3 regions of the Nonomuraea sp. NPDC054003 genome follow, and region 1 is predicted to be linked to each of the others. Evidence: riboswitches for the same ligand, from Rfam matches in the RefSeq annotation. Region 1 holds a riboswitch; each other region holds the start of a gene.

Region 1 (4,842 bases):
CTGGACCCGCGGCCGGTGGCGTCGGAGCTGCGCTACGACCCGCTGACCGAGGAGTGGATCGCGATGGCGGGCCACCGGCAGACCCGGACGTTCCTGCCGCCGCCCGACGAGTGCCCGCTGTGCCCGTCGTCCGACACGCGGGCGTCGGAGATCCCGGCGTACGACTACGACGTGGTCGTGTTCGAGAACCGCTTCCCCTCCTTCTCCGGCAATCTCGGGACTTATCAGGATGTCGGGGGGCTGAGCGAGGTCCGGCCGGGCATGGGGCGGTGCGAGGTTGTGTGCTTCACCTCGACGCACGACTCGTCCTTCTCCCAGCTCTCCGACGACCGGGTGGAGCTGGTCATGGAGGCCTGGGCCGACCGTACGGCCGAGCTGTCCGCGCTGGAGGGCGTCGAGCAGGTCTTCTGCTTCGAGAACCGGGGCGAGGAGATCGGCATCACGCTCTTCCACCCGCACGGGCAGATCTACGCGTACCCGTACGTGACGCCGCGCACCAAGCTGCAGCTCGGGGCGGCCCGGCGGTACGCGGAGCGGCGACAGGGCCGCAACCTGTACGCGGACGTGCTGGCCGCCGAGCGGGTGGCCGGGGTCCGGGTGGTGGCGGCCAACGAGCTGTGGACGGCGTTCGTGCCGGCGGCCGCGCGCTGGCCGTTCGAGGTGCACCTCTACCCGCACCGGCAGGTGCCCGACCTGGCGGCGCTGTCGGAGGCCGAGCGGTCCGCGTTCGCCCCGCTCTACACCTCGGTGCTGCGCGCGCTGGACGGGCTGTTCGGGGTGCCGATGCCGTACATCTCGGCCTGGCACCAGGCGCCGGTCCGGCAGGACCGCGAGCTGGGCTACCTGCACCTGGAGCTGTTCTCCATCAGGCGGGCCCCGGGCAAGCTGAAGTATCTGGCAGGATCCGAGTCGGCCATGGGCGCGTTCGTCAACGACGTGCTCCCCGAAGAAGCCGCACGCATGCTTCGATCACAGGTAGATCACTAAGAGATTTCCGTTTGACTCGCATTACTTGTGATCTACCACTACTATCCCTTCCAGCACGACCGTAAAGCGCCGTGTGAACATGCCTAATCCTGGGCGAGTTGCCCAGGAGCCGGGGACCCAATCGCACTTGGGGTGAATCCACTTCGGTGGTAGGGAGCGCTCCCGTACCCGAACCCGTCAGCTAACCCGGCCGGCAGAGGGAGAGGACCCATCACGTGGCGGCAGCGTCCCCCGCGCATCTTGCCATCGGTTTCGTCACCGCCGCGGCGGTGCTTTTCACCCCGGCCCTTACCACGTCCGCGGCGGCGGACCCCAAGCCCGGCGAGCAGCAGCTCCGCAGGGAGCTGAAGCAGCTCAACGCCAAGGTCGACAAGCTGATCGAGCGCTACAACCTCAAGCGCGTCGAGCTGGCCGAGGCCCGCAAGGCGGCGGAGGAGGCCGACAAACGGCTGGCCACCGCCGAGCAGACCCTGAGCTCCGCCGAGGACCGGGTCGCCGAGCTGGCCCTGCTGCAATACCAGAGCGGTGGCATGCAGCTGCCGAGCCTGATCCAGTTGCCCGACGGCCGCAACGCCGCCCTGCTGGCGCAGCTCACGGCCGAGCAGCAGGCGCTGGTCGACAAGGTGGCCGAGGCCCGCGACGAGACGAAGAAGGCGGCCGACGAGGCCACGGCGCTGACCAAGGAGATCGAGTCCGACGCCGCCGAGGTGGCCGGCCAGCGCGAAGAGGCCGAGGGCGTCATCAAGGACATCGAGAAGAAGCTGGAAGATCTGGTGCCGATCGCCACCGGCCGCCGTTCCGACGGCACCTGGGCGCCGCAGCTCCCGTCGGGCGCCGACAACATCACGCCCCGCACCCGGCTGATGAAGACCGAGATCGCGAAGAACTTCGCCCTGCCGTTCAGCGTGGGCTGCTTCCGCTCCGGGTCGAGCGGCGAGCATCCGCTGGGCCGGGCCTGCGACTTCATGATGAGCACCGGCGGCTCGATGCCGTCAGGGACCAACACGGCCCTCGGCGACCGCATCGCCGAATGGGCCGTGCAGAACCGCGGCAAGCTGGGCGTGAAGTACGTGATCTGGAAGCAGCGGATCAACCACGGCTCGGGCTGGAGCGGCATGTCCGACCGGGGCAGCATCACCGAGAACCACTTCGACCACGTGCACATCTCGATGCACTGAGAAGGGGGTCTCCAGCGTCATCGCGGGACGAGCAGCCCTCGGTTGAACGCCTCGGTGACGGCGGCGGCGCGGTCCCCCACGCCCAGCTTGGCGTAGATGTTCAGGAGGTGACTCTTGACCGTGGCCTCGGTGATGAACAGCCGGGCGGCCGCCTCACGGTTGGTGTTCCCGGCCGCCACGAGTTCGAGGACCTCGAGCTCACGACGGCTGAGCAGCTGCGGCGCGGGGGTCCTGACCCGGTTCATCAGCCGTGCCGCCACCGAGGGGGACAGCACGCTCTCTCCCTTGGCGGCGGCCCGCGCGCCTCGCAGCAACTCCTCCCGGGGGGAGTCCTTGAGCAGGTAGCCGGTCGCACCCGCCTCGATCGCCGGGAGGACGTGGGTGTCGGTGTCGTAGGTCGTCAGGACCAGCACGCGCGCGGTGACGCCCAGCCTGGTCAGCTCGTTGATCGCGGTCAGCCCGTCCATGCCCGGCATGCGCAGGTCCATCAGGATCACGTCGGGCCGGAGCTCCTGGGCGAGCCGTACGGCCGCGGCGCCGTCCGCCGCCTCGCCCAGCACCTCGAATCCCGGCGCGGAGGCGAACATGCTGCTCAGCCCGTCCCTGACGACGGGATGGTCGTCCGCGATCAACAACCGGACCGTGGCCGCGTGATCGGTCATGCGTGGCTCCCGGCCGGCAGGGTGGGGACGCAGGCCGAGATCCCGGTGCCGGCGCCGGGCTCGGACTCGATCCGCAGCGTGCCGGACAGTCCTTCGACGCGCTGACGCATGATGGTCAGGCCGAATCCGCCGCCGCGGGGCGGCGGTGACCCGTCGTCCGTGTCGAGACCCGCGGGGTCGAAGCCCCTGCCGTCGTCACGTACGTCCAGCGCGACCTCGTGGTCCAGGTAGGACAGGGTCACGCCGACCCTGGTCGCGTGCGCGTGCTTGGCCACGTTGGCCAGTGCCTCCTGGGCCGTGCGCAGCAGCGCGAACTCGGCCTCCGGTGTCATCGGCAGCGCCGTGCCGGTCGTCGTGACGTGAACGGCGAGCCCGTGCAGCCTCGACCACCGGCCGGCGACGTCGGCGAGGGCGTCGCTCAGGCGCGCGGTCCGCAGCGGCTCGGGCCGGAGCGCGTCGACCGAGCGCCGCGCCTCGGCCAGGCTCTCCCTCGCCAGGTTCTTGACGGCGTCGAAGGGCCGGCGCCACGGCGCCGGGACCTCGTGCATCTGCTCGGCCGCCTGGAGCTGCGCGATGATGCCGGTGAGCCCCTGCGCCAGGGTGTCATGGATCTCGCGGGCCATCCGCCGACGCTCGTCGAGCACGCCCGCCTCCCTGGCCTGGGCGAGCAGCTGGGCGTGCAGGCCGGCGTTCTCGGCGAGCGACGCCTCCAGCAGCCGGTTCGTCCGGCTCAGCTCTCCGAGGGTCTGCTCGCGCCGCTCCTCCTCCTTCTCGGCGAGCCACAGGCCCCAGGCGCAGGCGCACATCATGGCGATGTTGAAGGCGATGACGATCACGGCCAGCGTCAGGCCGAGGACGTCGGTCGTGGGGATGTTGGACGCCTGCGCCGTACCGGCCAGGACCGCCGTGGCGGCCACCCCCAGCAGCCGCCACGGCCAGCGCAGGACCGTGAAGGAGTAGATGTAGGCGGCGGGGGTGAAGAGCCCGAAGAGGGGATGACGGATCACCAGGACCGCGGTGATCACGAGCAGCCCCGCGACGAACACCCCCATGGTCCGTGGCCGGCCCCACCAGCCGGGACGCAGGGTGAACATGCCGAGCATCCACGCGGCGGCCAGGGCGCACAGGCCGAGGTCGACGAGCAAGGAGCCCGTCCAGTCCTCCACGACCAGCAGGATCGCGACGAGGAGCGCCAGCAGCGCGTAGGGCACCACGTTGACCAGAAGCAACGGCGGCTGTGGCGAAGTCTTCAAGGCTCCCTCTCCCTTGCGGGATTCTATTCCGGGCGGCTATTCCCAGCGGAACCAGCGGATCGCGACGGACGCGCACACCACCGCGTAGGCCGCCAGGGTCAGCAGCGGCACGGCGGACGGGAAGTGACCCTGGTACGCGTCCTGGAACGCCCCCATGCCCGCGCCGAGCGGGGTGTAGTGGGCGATGTCCCGCAGCAGCGGCGGCATCTGCGAGATCGGCACCCACAGTCCGGCGAAGAACATCATCGGGAAGAACAGCACCGTGCCGATCGCCGTGGCCGGGCCGCGCCCGGGCGCGAGTGCGGTGATCAACAGGCCGATCGCGAGCAGCGCGGCCGCCGCGAGCAGCCAGGCGAGGGCGAAACCGGGAAGGTGCTCCGGCAGGCCGACGCCGAAGCCGAACCCGGCCACCGCGAGGAACAGGACCATCGCGACGACCGCGATGGCGAAGTTGGCCACGAGCTGGGCGGCGAGCACGCGGGCCGGGCCGACCGGCGTGGTGCGCATGCGCCGCAGCACGCCGTTCTCCCGGTATCCCGCGAGCGTGGTCGGCAGGGAGGCCGTGGCCAGGATGGCCAGGTTGAACAGAACCAGAACAGGGACGTAAAGGTCGAAGTACGTCAGGCCGCCGCCGCCTTCCACGGGCGTCCGCAGATCGGAGACGCTGCCGAGGATGACCAGCAGGATCAGCGGGAAGCCGATGCCCCACAGGGGGCCGACCTTGTCCCGGACGCACAGCGTGCTCTCGGCCTTGATGAGCCG
Region 2 (4,842 bases), on a different contig from region 1:
CGGGTGGATCGAGACCGACCTCGACGAGACCCCGACCACGCTGGCGATCATGCAGGAGTTCCTGTCGAACTCCACCGACGGCTGGGACCTGGCGCTCACCAGCGTGCGCGACCTCTACAACTCGCTGCCCGGCCTCCCCGCCGCGGAGGCGGGCGGCGACTTCGCCGCAGAGGCGGGCCGGCTCGGCGCGGCCACCGCCCGCGTCCACCACGAGCTGCGCGAGGCGTTCGGCACGGAGGTGATGGAGCCGCACGAGATCAAGCGGATGGCCGAGGACTTCAGGCGGCAGCTCGGCCGCGCCGTGGGCGAGGTCCCCGAGCTGCGCGAGCACGTGCCCGCCCTGGAGCTCGCCTACCACCGGGCCGAGGAGCTGACCACCGAGGTGCGCGTCCAGCGGGTGCACGGCGACTACCACCTGGGCCAGGTCATGCGCACCACCACCGACTGGGTGGTGCTCGACTTCGAGGGCGAGCCCGGCCAGCCGCTGGCCGAGCGCCGCGCGCTCTCCTCGCCGCTGCGCGACGTGGCCGGCATGCTGCGCTCGTTCGACTACGCGGCCAGGCACCTGCTGGCGGACCACTCCGAGGCGGCCCGCCTGGAGCCGATGGCCGAGGAGTGGGCCAAGCGCAACAGGGCCGCGTTCCTTGAGGGCTACGCCGAGGGCGGCGGCGTCATCACCCCCGCCGACACGGCGCTGCTGCGCGCGTTCGAACTGTCGAAGGCGGTCTACGAGGTCGTGTACGAGGCCCGCAACCGCCCCACCTGGGTGTCGATCCCCTTGGCCGCCTTCCGCTAGACGGCCGGGCTCTCGAAGGGCGACACCGGAGCGGCGGGGCGCCGCGCCTCCTGCGCGTTGCTGATCCGCAGGACCACCAGGGCCGCCGGCACCGCCGCCACCAGCATCAGCGCGCAGCTCAGCACGTCGAACCTGGCCGCCGACGCCATGGACTCCAGCTCTTCGGCGTTGAAGAACAGCCGCCCGGCCACGAGCGCCACCCAGTTGCCGATCAGCCAGAGCGCCCACCAGAGCGTGACCAGCCCCGAGCGCGGCCAAGGATCGTTCTCGTCCCGATGGCTGGCGCGGTTGTCAGGCCGTTCAGGCGGCCTTGTACTCGGGGTAGCCGTAGCCGGCCACGTGGGACACGGGCCGGATGCGCTCCTCGACCTTGCCGTTGCCGGTGTTGCCCTCGATCGTGGTGATCGTGCCGTCGCCGTTGTCCTTCTTCACCAGGCCGACGTGGTCGACGGCGCTGATGTTCTTGCTGCCGCCCCAGTCGAAGAAGACGACGCTGCCGGGCTTGGCCTCGCTGCCCCAGCGGTTGTTGTCCTTGAACCACTGGGCGTGGGTGACGGTGTAGGCGTCCCAGCCGATCGTGGAGCGGGCGCCGGCCTGCTCGCCGACCCAGGACACGAACATCGCGCACCAGGGGGCGTTGGCGTACAGCGCGGGCGTGCCGCCGCCGTCACGGGCCAGGGTCTCGGCCGCGCGCGGGGAGGACATGTACCACTGGTGGAACTTGGTGCCGCCGCCGGCGGCGTCCTCGGTGACGCCGATCTGCGACTCGGCGACCTGCAGGACGGTGCTCGCGCTGACGGCGGTGGCCTGGCCGGCGCTGCTGTGCTGCTGGGCGACCGGGTGGGGCTGGGAGGGGGAGGCGGCGGCCGCGGTGGCGGCGGCGGAGGTGCCGGCGAAGGCGGCGCCGAGTGCCAGGGTGGCGCCCAGGGCCAGGCGGGAGGTGGACGGGATGCGATCGAAGATGTGCTTGACCATGCTCGGGGATTGCTCCTTGCTTCCATGCCGCCTACCGGGTTAGCTGTCGGGTTCGGGCGTGGAAGTGCCCTACGGTGCGCCCTTGGTGAAGAGCGACCGATTCACCCCAGAGAAAGGTGGGTCCCCGGTTCCGCCAGAGGGCGGATTCGGCGGCCGCGCCGTGTTCCCGCATGTGCGCGGGTGGGCGCGGTCTCGGCAATTCATCGGCAACGCGCGGGGGCTTACCTAAAAGCGCTGCTCAAGCGCGTGCCATCGATGGGTCCGAAGGTAATCGTCGCGCAAGGGAAAGGGCAAGCGCGGGACGGACCCCGACGACGGGATCCCCTATGACATGGGGGATCCCGCACGAATTCTTTACCTTCGATCCGGTTACGAACCGTCGGGCGAGGAGCCGAGCCGGGGGACGTGGCGCAGGGCGGTGGCCGCCAGGATCGCCGCGGCGAGCAGGACGACCGAGGCGGCCGCCGCCGTGACCGTGAGGCTCGTGGTGAAGGCGGCCCTGGCCGCCTCCGCGAGCGTGGCGGCGACGGAGGCGGGCTGAGCGGACGCGACGGCCATGGCGCCGCCCAGGGTGTCGCGGGCCGCTGCCGCCGCCTCCGCGGGGACTTCCTCCGGTACGCGCAGGCGGGCCTGGTAGACGGCGGCGGCGATGCTCCCGAAGACGGCCAGCCCGGCCGCGCCGCCGAACTCCTGGGCGGTCTCCGACAGCGCCGCCGCCGAGCCGGAGCGCTCCGGCGGCGCCGCGCCGACCACGATGTCGATGCCCAGCACGAGCAGCGGCGAGCCGCCCAGGAAGAACAGCGTCTGCCCGGTCACCAGCGCGGCGAGCCCCGACGTGCCTGCCATCGTGAGGAGCAGGACCCCTGCCGCGCCGAGCACCAGTCCCCCGGCCGCGAGGACCGCGGGCCGGACCCGCCGCGCCAGCGCCGGGGTCGCCACGAACCCGAAGATGATCGCCACCGCGTTGGGCAGCGTCCACAGCCCGGCCTCCAGCGGCGACAGGCCGAGCACGAGTTGCAGGTACTGCGCCGTCAGCAGGCCGATCCCCGGCCCCACCAGGATGACCAGCATCAGCGTGCCCAGCGCCCCGGAGAAGCGCCGCTCGGCGAACAGCCGCAGGTCGAGCAGGGGTTCGGCCAGCCCGCGCTGCCTTCGTACGAAGACCACCGCCAGCGCCGTCCCGGCTACCAGGGAGAGCGGCGCGACGGCGCCCGCCCCGCCGGCGGCCAGCTCCTTCACCCCGTAGGTGACCGCGAGCGCGGCCGCGACCGACAGCACCACGCTGGGCGCGTCGATCCGGCCCACGGCGGGCGAGCGGTACTCGGGCAGCAGCAGCGGCCCCGCCACCAGCAGCACGGCCATCACCGGCACCCCGAGCAGGAACGCCGCCCCCCACCAGAAGGTCTCCAGCAGTGACCCGCCGAGCAGCGGCCCGATCACCATGCCGCCGGTGAAGCCGACCATCCACAGGCTGATCGCGGTCGTCCGCTGGGCGGGGTCGTGGAACATGGTGCGGATCAGCGACAGTGTCGAGGGCATGAGCGTCGCGCCCGCCACGCCCAGCGCGGCGCGGGCGGCGATGAGCACTTCGGCGCTCGGCGCGTACGCGGCCGCGGCGGAGGCGAGCGCGAAGGCCGCGGCCCCGATCAGCAGCAGCCGCCTGCGCCCGATCCGGTCGCCCAGCGTGCCCATGGGGATGAGGAACCCGGCGATCAGGAACCCGTAGATGTCGTTGATCCACAGCAGCTGCGCCCCGGTGGGCCGGAGGTCCTCACTCAGCGCGGGCACGGCCAGGTGCAGCACGGTCACGTCTATCGAGAGCAGCAGGGTCGGCAGGATGAGGACGGCCAGGCCGATCCACTCCCGCTTGCCCGCACGCTGTTGTATGTCCATGCATGGAACGCTAAAAACCCAACCACGCTTGAGGTCAATCCCCGATAAACCCAAGATTCCGCACTTTCGGTGATTGTCGGGGTGAATGCGGGCAGTGCCACAGATGGACGGTCGCCATAGGGCAGTGTTGGGAGCATGCCGATGAGGACAGAGCTCGACCGCCTCGCGGGCGGGGCGCACCATGATCCGCATTCCGTGCTGGGCGCCCACCCAGGAGCGGGTGGGGTGACCTTCCGAGCGCTGCGCCCGCTCGCCGAACGGGTCCGCGTGGTGCTGGACGACGGCACCGCGCACGACATGAAGCACGTGGCCCACGGCGTGTTCGAGACCACGGTCCCCGGTCTGGACAAGGTTCCCTCGTACACCTTGAGCGTGCGCTATCCCGGCGGTGAGGCGCACGAGACGCGCGACCCGTACCGGCACTGGCCCACGCTGGGCGAGGTCGACCTGCACCTGATCGGCGAGGGGCGGCACGAGCGGCTGTGGGAGGTGCTCGGCGCCCGCGTGATGGAACACCAGGACACGCCGGGCACGGCGTTCGCCGTCTGGGCGCCCAACGCCCGCGGCATCCGGGTGATCGGCGACTTCAACCACTGGGACGGCACCGCCTACCCGATGCGCTCGCTGGGCCGCTCGGGGGTGTGGGAGCTGTTCGTCCCCGGCCTCGGCGCGGGCGAACGTTACAAGTACCAGGTGCTGGGCGCCGACGGCGTGTGGCGCGACAAGGCCGACCCGATGGCGCGCAGGACCGAGCTGCCCCCGCAGACCGCCTCGGTCGTCGAGCAGTCCGACTACGTCTGGGCCGACGAGGAGTGGATGGCGGGGCGGCGCGACGAGCAGCCGCGCAACGGGCCGATGAGCATCTACGAGGTCCACCTGGGCTCGTGGCGGCCCGGCCTGTCCTATCTGGAGCTGGCCGACCAGCTCTCCGAGTACGTGGCCGACCTGGGCTTCACGCACGTGGAGCTGCTGCCGGTGGCCGAGCACCCGTTCGGCGGGTCGTGGGGCTACCAGGTGACCTCCTACTACGCGCCGACGGCCCGCTTCGGCACCCCCGACGAGTTCCGCGCGTTCGTCGACCGGATGCACGCCAAGGGCATCGGGGTGGTGCTCGACTGGGTGCCGGCGCACTTCCCGATGGACGACTGGGCGCTGGCCCGCTTCGACGGCACCCCGCT
Region 3 (4,842 bases), on a different contig from region 1:
TGGCCCAGCTCGGCTACGTCCGCAACGGGTCCGCCCGCCAGCTGCGGGCCGGGCGCAGCACGACGATCGCCGTGGTCGCGCTCGACCTGACCAACCCGTTCTTCATCGACGTGCTGAACGGCGTCGAGACCGCCGCGCAGGACGTCGACGTCAACGTGATGGTGGTCAACAGCAGCAAGGACGCCGCCCGGGAGGCGCGGCTGCTGCGCATGTTCGAGGAGGAGCGCCCGCTGGGCGTGCTGATCACCCCGGTCAACGCCTCGGGCCAGCGGGAGCGGCTGGGCGGGCTGATCTCCCGGGGCATCCCTGTGGTGACGTTCGACAGCTCGTCGCGCCACTCCTACGGGTGCGCCGTCTCGGTGGACGACGTGCTCGGCGGCCGGCTCGCCGGGCGGCACCTGCTCGACCGGGGTCACCGGCGGATCGCCTTCGCCGGCGGGCCGTTCCCCGTCCGCCAGGTGGAGGACCGCCACCACGGCCTGGCCGGTGTGCTGGGCCCGGACAGCGAGCTGACCGTGATCCCGCTGCCGGACCTCACCGTCGCCACCGGCCGCCAGGCCGGCAAGGAGCTGGCCGGCCTGCCCCGCGAGGAGCGGCCCACTGCCGTGTTCTGCGCGAACGACCTGGTGGCGATGGGCGTGCTGCAGGAGCTCACCCAGCGCGGCCTGCGGGTCCCCGCCGACGTGGCGATTCTCGGGTACGACGACATCGACTTCGCCGCGGCGGCGGCCGTGCCGCTGTCGTCGATCCGCCAGCCGCGCGAGCAGCTGGGCCGCACCGCGGCGCTGATGCTGCTGGAGGAGGCCAACAGCCCCGGCGGCCACGAGCACCGTCACGTGGTCTTCCAGCCTGACCTGGTGGAGCGGGTCTCGACGGCGCACCCGTGAATCCCCGGGCCGAGCTGTCACGTCAGAAGGCATGGGGGCCGAAGCGGCCCCAGGCCACGAACGCGGCCAGGACGAGCAGCACCACGTTGACGGCGATCGCCGGATGCTCCCCGCGCCGGCCGTGCGTGACCGCGGCGCCGATCATGACGATGACCAGCCCGGCCGCCGCCAGCGGGGTGAGGATCGGGACGACGCCGAACGTCGCCGGCAGGATCAGCCCGAGCGCGGCCAGCACCTCCAGCCCGCCGATGGCCTTGACCGCGCCGGCGGAGAAGTCCTCCGTCCAGGCCAGGCCGGCGGCCGCGAGCCTCTCCTTGGGCTGCGCCAGCTTCATCAGCCCGGCCACACCGAACACGGCGGCCAGCAGGCCCGCGACGATCCACAGTGCGAGGTTCATGGGGGGTCCCGTTCTCACGCGGCTTGAAATGTTCAACAGGACCCTAGAGGGTGCGGCGGTCCGTCCGTGCGAGCGGCCCTGGCCGGGCCGCTCGCACGGAGACCGCTATCGCTGTGCGGCCGCGGCGCCGGCCCAGCCGAGCAGGGCCTCGGCGGTCTGGAAGCGGCGGCTGGAGCTGGTCTCGCCGAGGAGGACGCCGACGAGCCGGCTGCCGCCCCGATCGGCGGCGAAGGCGAGCGTGTAACCGGCGGCGCGGGTGTAGCCGGTCTTGACGCCGAGCGCGCCGGAGGTGCCGAGCAGGCGGTTGGTGTTGCGCCACGAGTACGAACGGCGCTCGGAGGTCGCGGGGACGGTGTGGTACTGGGTCGAGGTGACCTTCTCCAGGGTCGGGTTCTCCAGCACCTTCTGGGCCAGGCGGACCTGGTCGCGAGCGGTGGAGTGGCCGCCGCCGCCGTAGGGCATGCCGTCCGCGTTGACGTACAGCGTGTCGTTCATGCCGAGCTGCCGGGCGGTGGCGTTCATCGCGGCCACGAACTCCTCGACGCCCGGCCCGTACGTGCGCGCGAGCGCGTGCGCGGCGTCGGCGCCGGAGGGCAGCATGAGCGCGTGCAGCATGTCCTCGACGGTCAGCGTGTCGCCGGCGCGCAGGTGGGCGACCGCGGCGCCGCCCCTGGCGGCGTAGCCGACGTCGGCGGTGGTGACCTCGACCTCGTCGGTGGGCTCGGCCCGCTGGAGCACCACGTACGCGGTCATCATCTTGGTGAGGCTGGCGACCGGCCTGCGCAGGTCGGCCTCCTTGCTGAAGTGGACCTGGCCGGTGGTGGCGTCGACCAGGTGGGCGGCCGTGGCCAGGACGGCGGGGGCGGCTGGGGCCTGCGCGGCGTCGACGGGGGTGGCGACCGGCGGGGCGGCGTGGGCGGCGGTGCTGCCGGCGGTCAACGCCGCGGCGGCGACGGCGAGGCCGATCAGCGCTCCGCCGAACCGGTGGGTGACGTTCATCTGGGGGCTTGCTCCTAGCTTCCATGCCGCCTACCGGGTTAGCTGACGGGTTCGGGCGTGGAAGTGCCCTACGGCGCGTGGTGCGCCGATTCACCCCGAGGGGAATGGGTCCCCGGCTCCGCGAACGGATTCGGCGGCCGTGCGCTCCCCGGGGGTGGGGCACGCACGGTCTGGGCAAATGAAGCCTCAACGTAATGCAATCTGACAAACGTCGCAACTCACCATAATTAGGACTTGACCTCCGATATCGCCGGTCACGCTCCCGGCCGGACGACCATCAGCACGACCACGGCCGCCCAGACCAGGTTGTAGAAGCCGGCGAGCATGGACAGCGCGCGCAGCCGGCTCCCGTCGTCCGGGTCGCGCAGCGCGTCCCGCTGGCGCGGGTAGATCTGGGTGGCCAGCAGGACGGCCGCGACGCCGGTCAGCACCATCGAGGCGACGATCCAGAGCTCCCCCATCCGGCCCTGCGCGAGGGCCATCACGATGCCGACGGCGGGCACCACCAGACCGAACAGGCTGTAGCCGCGGGTGATGCGGTGCAGGGCGGCGGCCACGGCCGGGCTGCGCTCGCCCTCGCCCGGCGGGCCCGCAACGGGGGCGTAGCGGGGAAACAGGCTCGCGGCCACGGCCGAGCCTCCGACGAACACGATGGCCGCCAGGACGTGCACGGACAGCAGGACGTGATCCCTCACGTTCGATCCTCCAACCTTCAGGGTTACTGAAGCTTAGCGGAAGCTTCAGGCACTCTGAAGGTTGTCCTACCTCCCAGCCGGCGGCGGAGGCGCCCTTGACGGTTGTGGTGTTGGCGTTAACACTTGGCACACATCTCTCCACCAGCAAGTGAGCACGACGAAGCAACCAGTTATGTTAGCGCTAACACAACTGGTCGACCCCACCCCCCAAGGAGTCCTCGTGTTGGCTTCCCTGCCGGGCACGGCGCGCCGGATCCTGACGCTCGCCGTCGTCACGATCGTCCTGTCAGCCCTGTTCACGACCGGCCGCGCCCAGGCGGCGCCCGGCCCGTCCTTCACCAACCCCGTCGTCCCGACGCCCAACAGCGCCGACCCGACGCTGGTCTTCCACAACGGCTTCTACTACTACGTCGCCACGACGTGGAACTCCGACGTGGTCATGCGCCGCTCGGCGACGATCGCCGGGCTGCGCAGCGCGCCCGAGCAGGTCGTCGTACGGACAGGCGGCAACACGATGTGGGCGCCGCACCTGGAGATGGTCGGGAGCCGCTGGTACCTGTACTACTCGGTGGAGCAGGGCGGCCTGCCCCGCCGCACCCACGTCGCCGAGAGCGCCGGGTCCGACCCGATGGGGCCCTACACCGTCCGCGGGATCGTCAACCTGATGCCCGACAACGGATGGGCGATCGACGCCAGCCTGCTCAAGCTCGACGGCAACCTCTACATGACGTTCTCGGCGTTCGCGTCCGACGGCCTGCAGTCGCTGTTCATCGCGCCGATGTCGAACCCGTGGACGGCGAGCGCGTTCGGCAGGCGGATCTCGGCCCCGACCCTGGACTGGGAGCGTCAGAACGGCGCCGTCAACGAGGGCTCCTTCGCGCTACAGCGGGGCGGCCGCACCTTCCTGACCTACTCGGCCAGCCACTGCAACGGTCCCAACTACAAGCTCGGCATGCTGGAGTACCGCGGCGGTGACCCGCTGTCGGCCGCGTCCTGGACCAAGTTCGCCAGCCCGATCTTCCAGCGCAACGACGCGAACGGCGTCTACGGCCCCGGCCACCACTCCTTCTTCACCTCGCCCGACGGCACCGAGACCTGGATCGCCTACCACGCCAACTCCTCGTCGAGCCAGGGCTGCGGCACCACCCGCACCACCCGGGTGCAGAAGATCTCCTGGAACGCCGACGGCACGCCCGACCTCGGCGTCCCCGTCTCGACCTCGACCGTGATCCCCGGCCCCTCGGGCGAGCCCACCCCTGCCACGGCGCGGATCCGCAACCGGCACAGCGGCCTCTGCCTGGACGACTACAACTGGGTGACCACGCCGGGCGCGGAGGTCCGCCAGTGGACCTGCAACGGCCTCGCCACGCAGGACTGGCAGATCACCCCGGCCGCCGACGGCTACTCCACGATCACCAACCGGCACAGCGGCCTGTGCCTGGACAACTACAACTTCGGCACCACCCCAGGTTCCGAGGTACGCCAGTGGACCTGCAACGGCCTGGCCGTCCAGCAATGGCGCGTCACGTCCGTGGGAGGCGGCTACTCCACCCTCACCAACCGGCACAGCGGCCTGTGCCTGGACAACTACAACTTCGGCACCGCCCCGGGCTCCGAAGTACGGCAGTGGACCTGCAACGGCAACAACGCCCAGCAGTGGACCGTCTCCTGACCAGGAGACGGTCCTAGCCGAGGCGCAGCCCCGCGACGAGGAGCCCGACCATGCGGCGGGCGTCGTAGCGGGGATCGCCGGCGCCGACGCAGAGGTTCCCGATGCCCCGCATGAGTTCGAGGGCGTCCTGGCCGGGGCGGATCTCGCCGGCGGCGGCCGCCGCTTCGAGCAACCGGGCGCACACGGGCACGA

What was found. A riboswitch is a leader RNA that binds a small molecule or an ion and turns the genes downstream of it on or off. The one in region 1 is predicted to bind cyclic di-AMP.
Region 2: it holds a riboswitch for cyclic di-AMP, as region 1 does, so the genes downstream of both, ACZ6YG_RS16680 (CHAP domain-containing protein) here and ACZ6YG_RS38340 (coiled-coil domain-containing protein) in region 1, are expected to answer to the same signal.
Region 3: it holds a riboswitch for cyclic di-AMP, as region 1 does, so the genes downstream of both, ACZ6YG_RS13445 (D-alanyl-D-alanine carboxypeptidase family protein) here and ACZ6YG_RS38340 (coiled-coil domain-containing protein) in region 1, are expected to answer to the same signal.

Annotation. Positions count from the first base shown of each region.
Region 1 covers NZ_JBVJKR010000019.1:155,531-160,372, reverse strand. The annotation lists gene galT (galactose-1-phosphate uridylyltransferase) at 1-987, shown strand, start outside; cyclic di-AMP (ydaO/yuaA leader) riboswitch at 1,058-1,197, shown strand; gene ACZ6YG_RS38340 (coiled-coil domain-containing protein) at 1,203-2,165, shown strand; gene ACZ6YG_RS38335 (response regulator) at 2,183-2,827, opposite strand; gene ACZ6YG_RS38330 (sensor histidine kinase) at 2,824-4,080, opposite strand; gene ACZ6YG_RS38325 (ABC transporter permease) at 4,117-4,842, opposite strand, start outside.
Region 2 covers NZ_JBVJKR010000006.1:28,309-33,150, reverse strand. The annotation lists gene ACZ6YG_RS16690 (maltokinase N-terminal cap-like domain-containing protein) at 1-796, shown strand, start outside; partial or broken gene ACZ6YG_RS16685 (DUF4328 domain-containing protein) at 793-1,068, opposite strand; gene ACZ6YG_RS16680 (CHAP domain-containing protein) at 1,097-1,771, opposite strand; cyclic di-AMP (ydaO/yuaA leader) riboswitch at 1,785-1,933, opposite strand; gene ACZ6YG_RS16675 (MFS transporter) at 2,141-3,664, opposite strand; gene glgB (1,4-alpha-glucan branching protein GlgB) at 3,806-4,842, shown strand, end outside.
Region 3 covers NZ_JBVJKR010000004.1:606,975-611,816, reverse strand. The annotation lists gene ACZ6YG_RS13455 (LacI family DNA-binding transcriptional regulator) at 1-887, shown strand, start outside; gene ACZ6YG_RS13450 (DoxX family protein) at 910-1,284, opposite strand; gene ACZ6YG_RS13445 (D-alanyl-D-alanine carboxypeptidase family protein) at 1,390-2,283, opposite strand; cyclic di-AMP (ydaO/yuaA leader) riboswitch at 2,296-2,429, opposite strand; gene ACZ6YG_RS13440 (hypothetical protein) at 2,538-2,978, opposite strand; gene ACZ6YG_RS13435 (family 43 glycosylhydrolase) at 3,199-4,650, shown strand; gene ACZ6YG_RS13430 (TetR/AcrR family transcriptional regulator) at 4,664-4,842, opposite strand, start outside.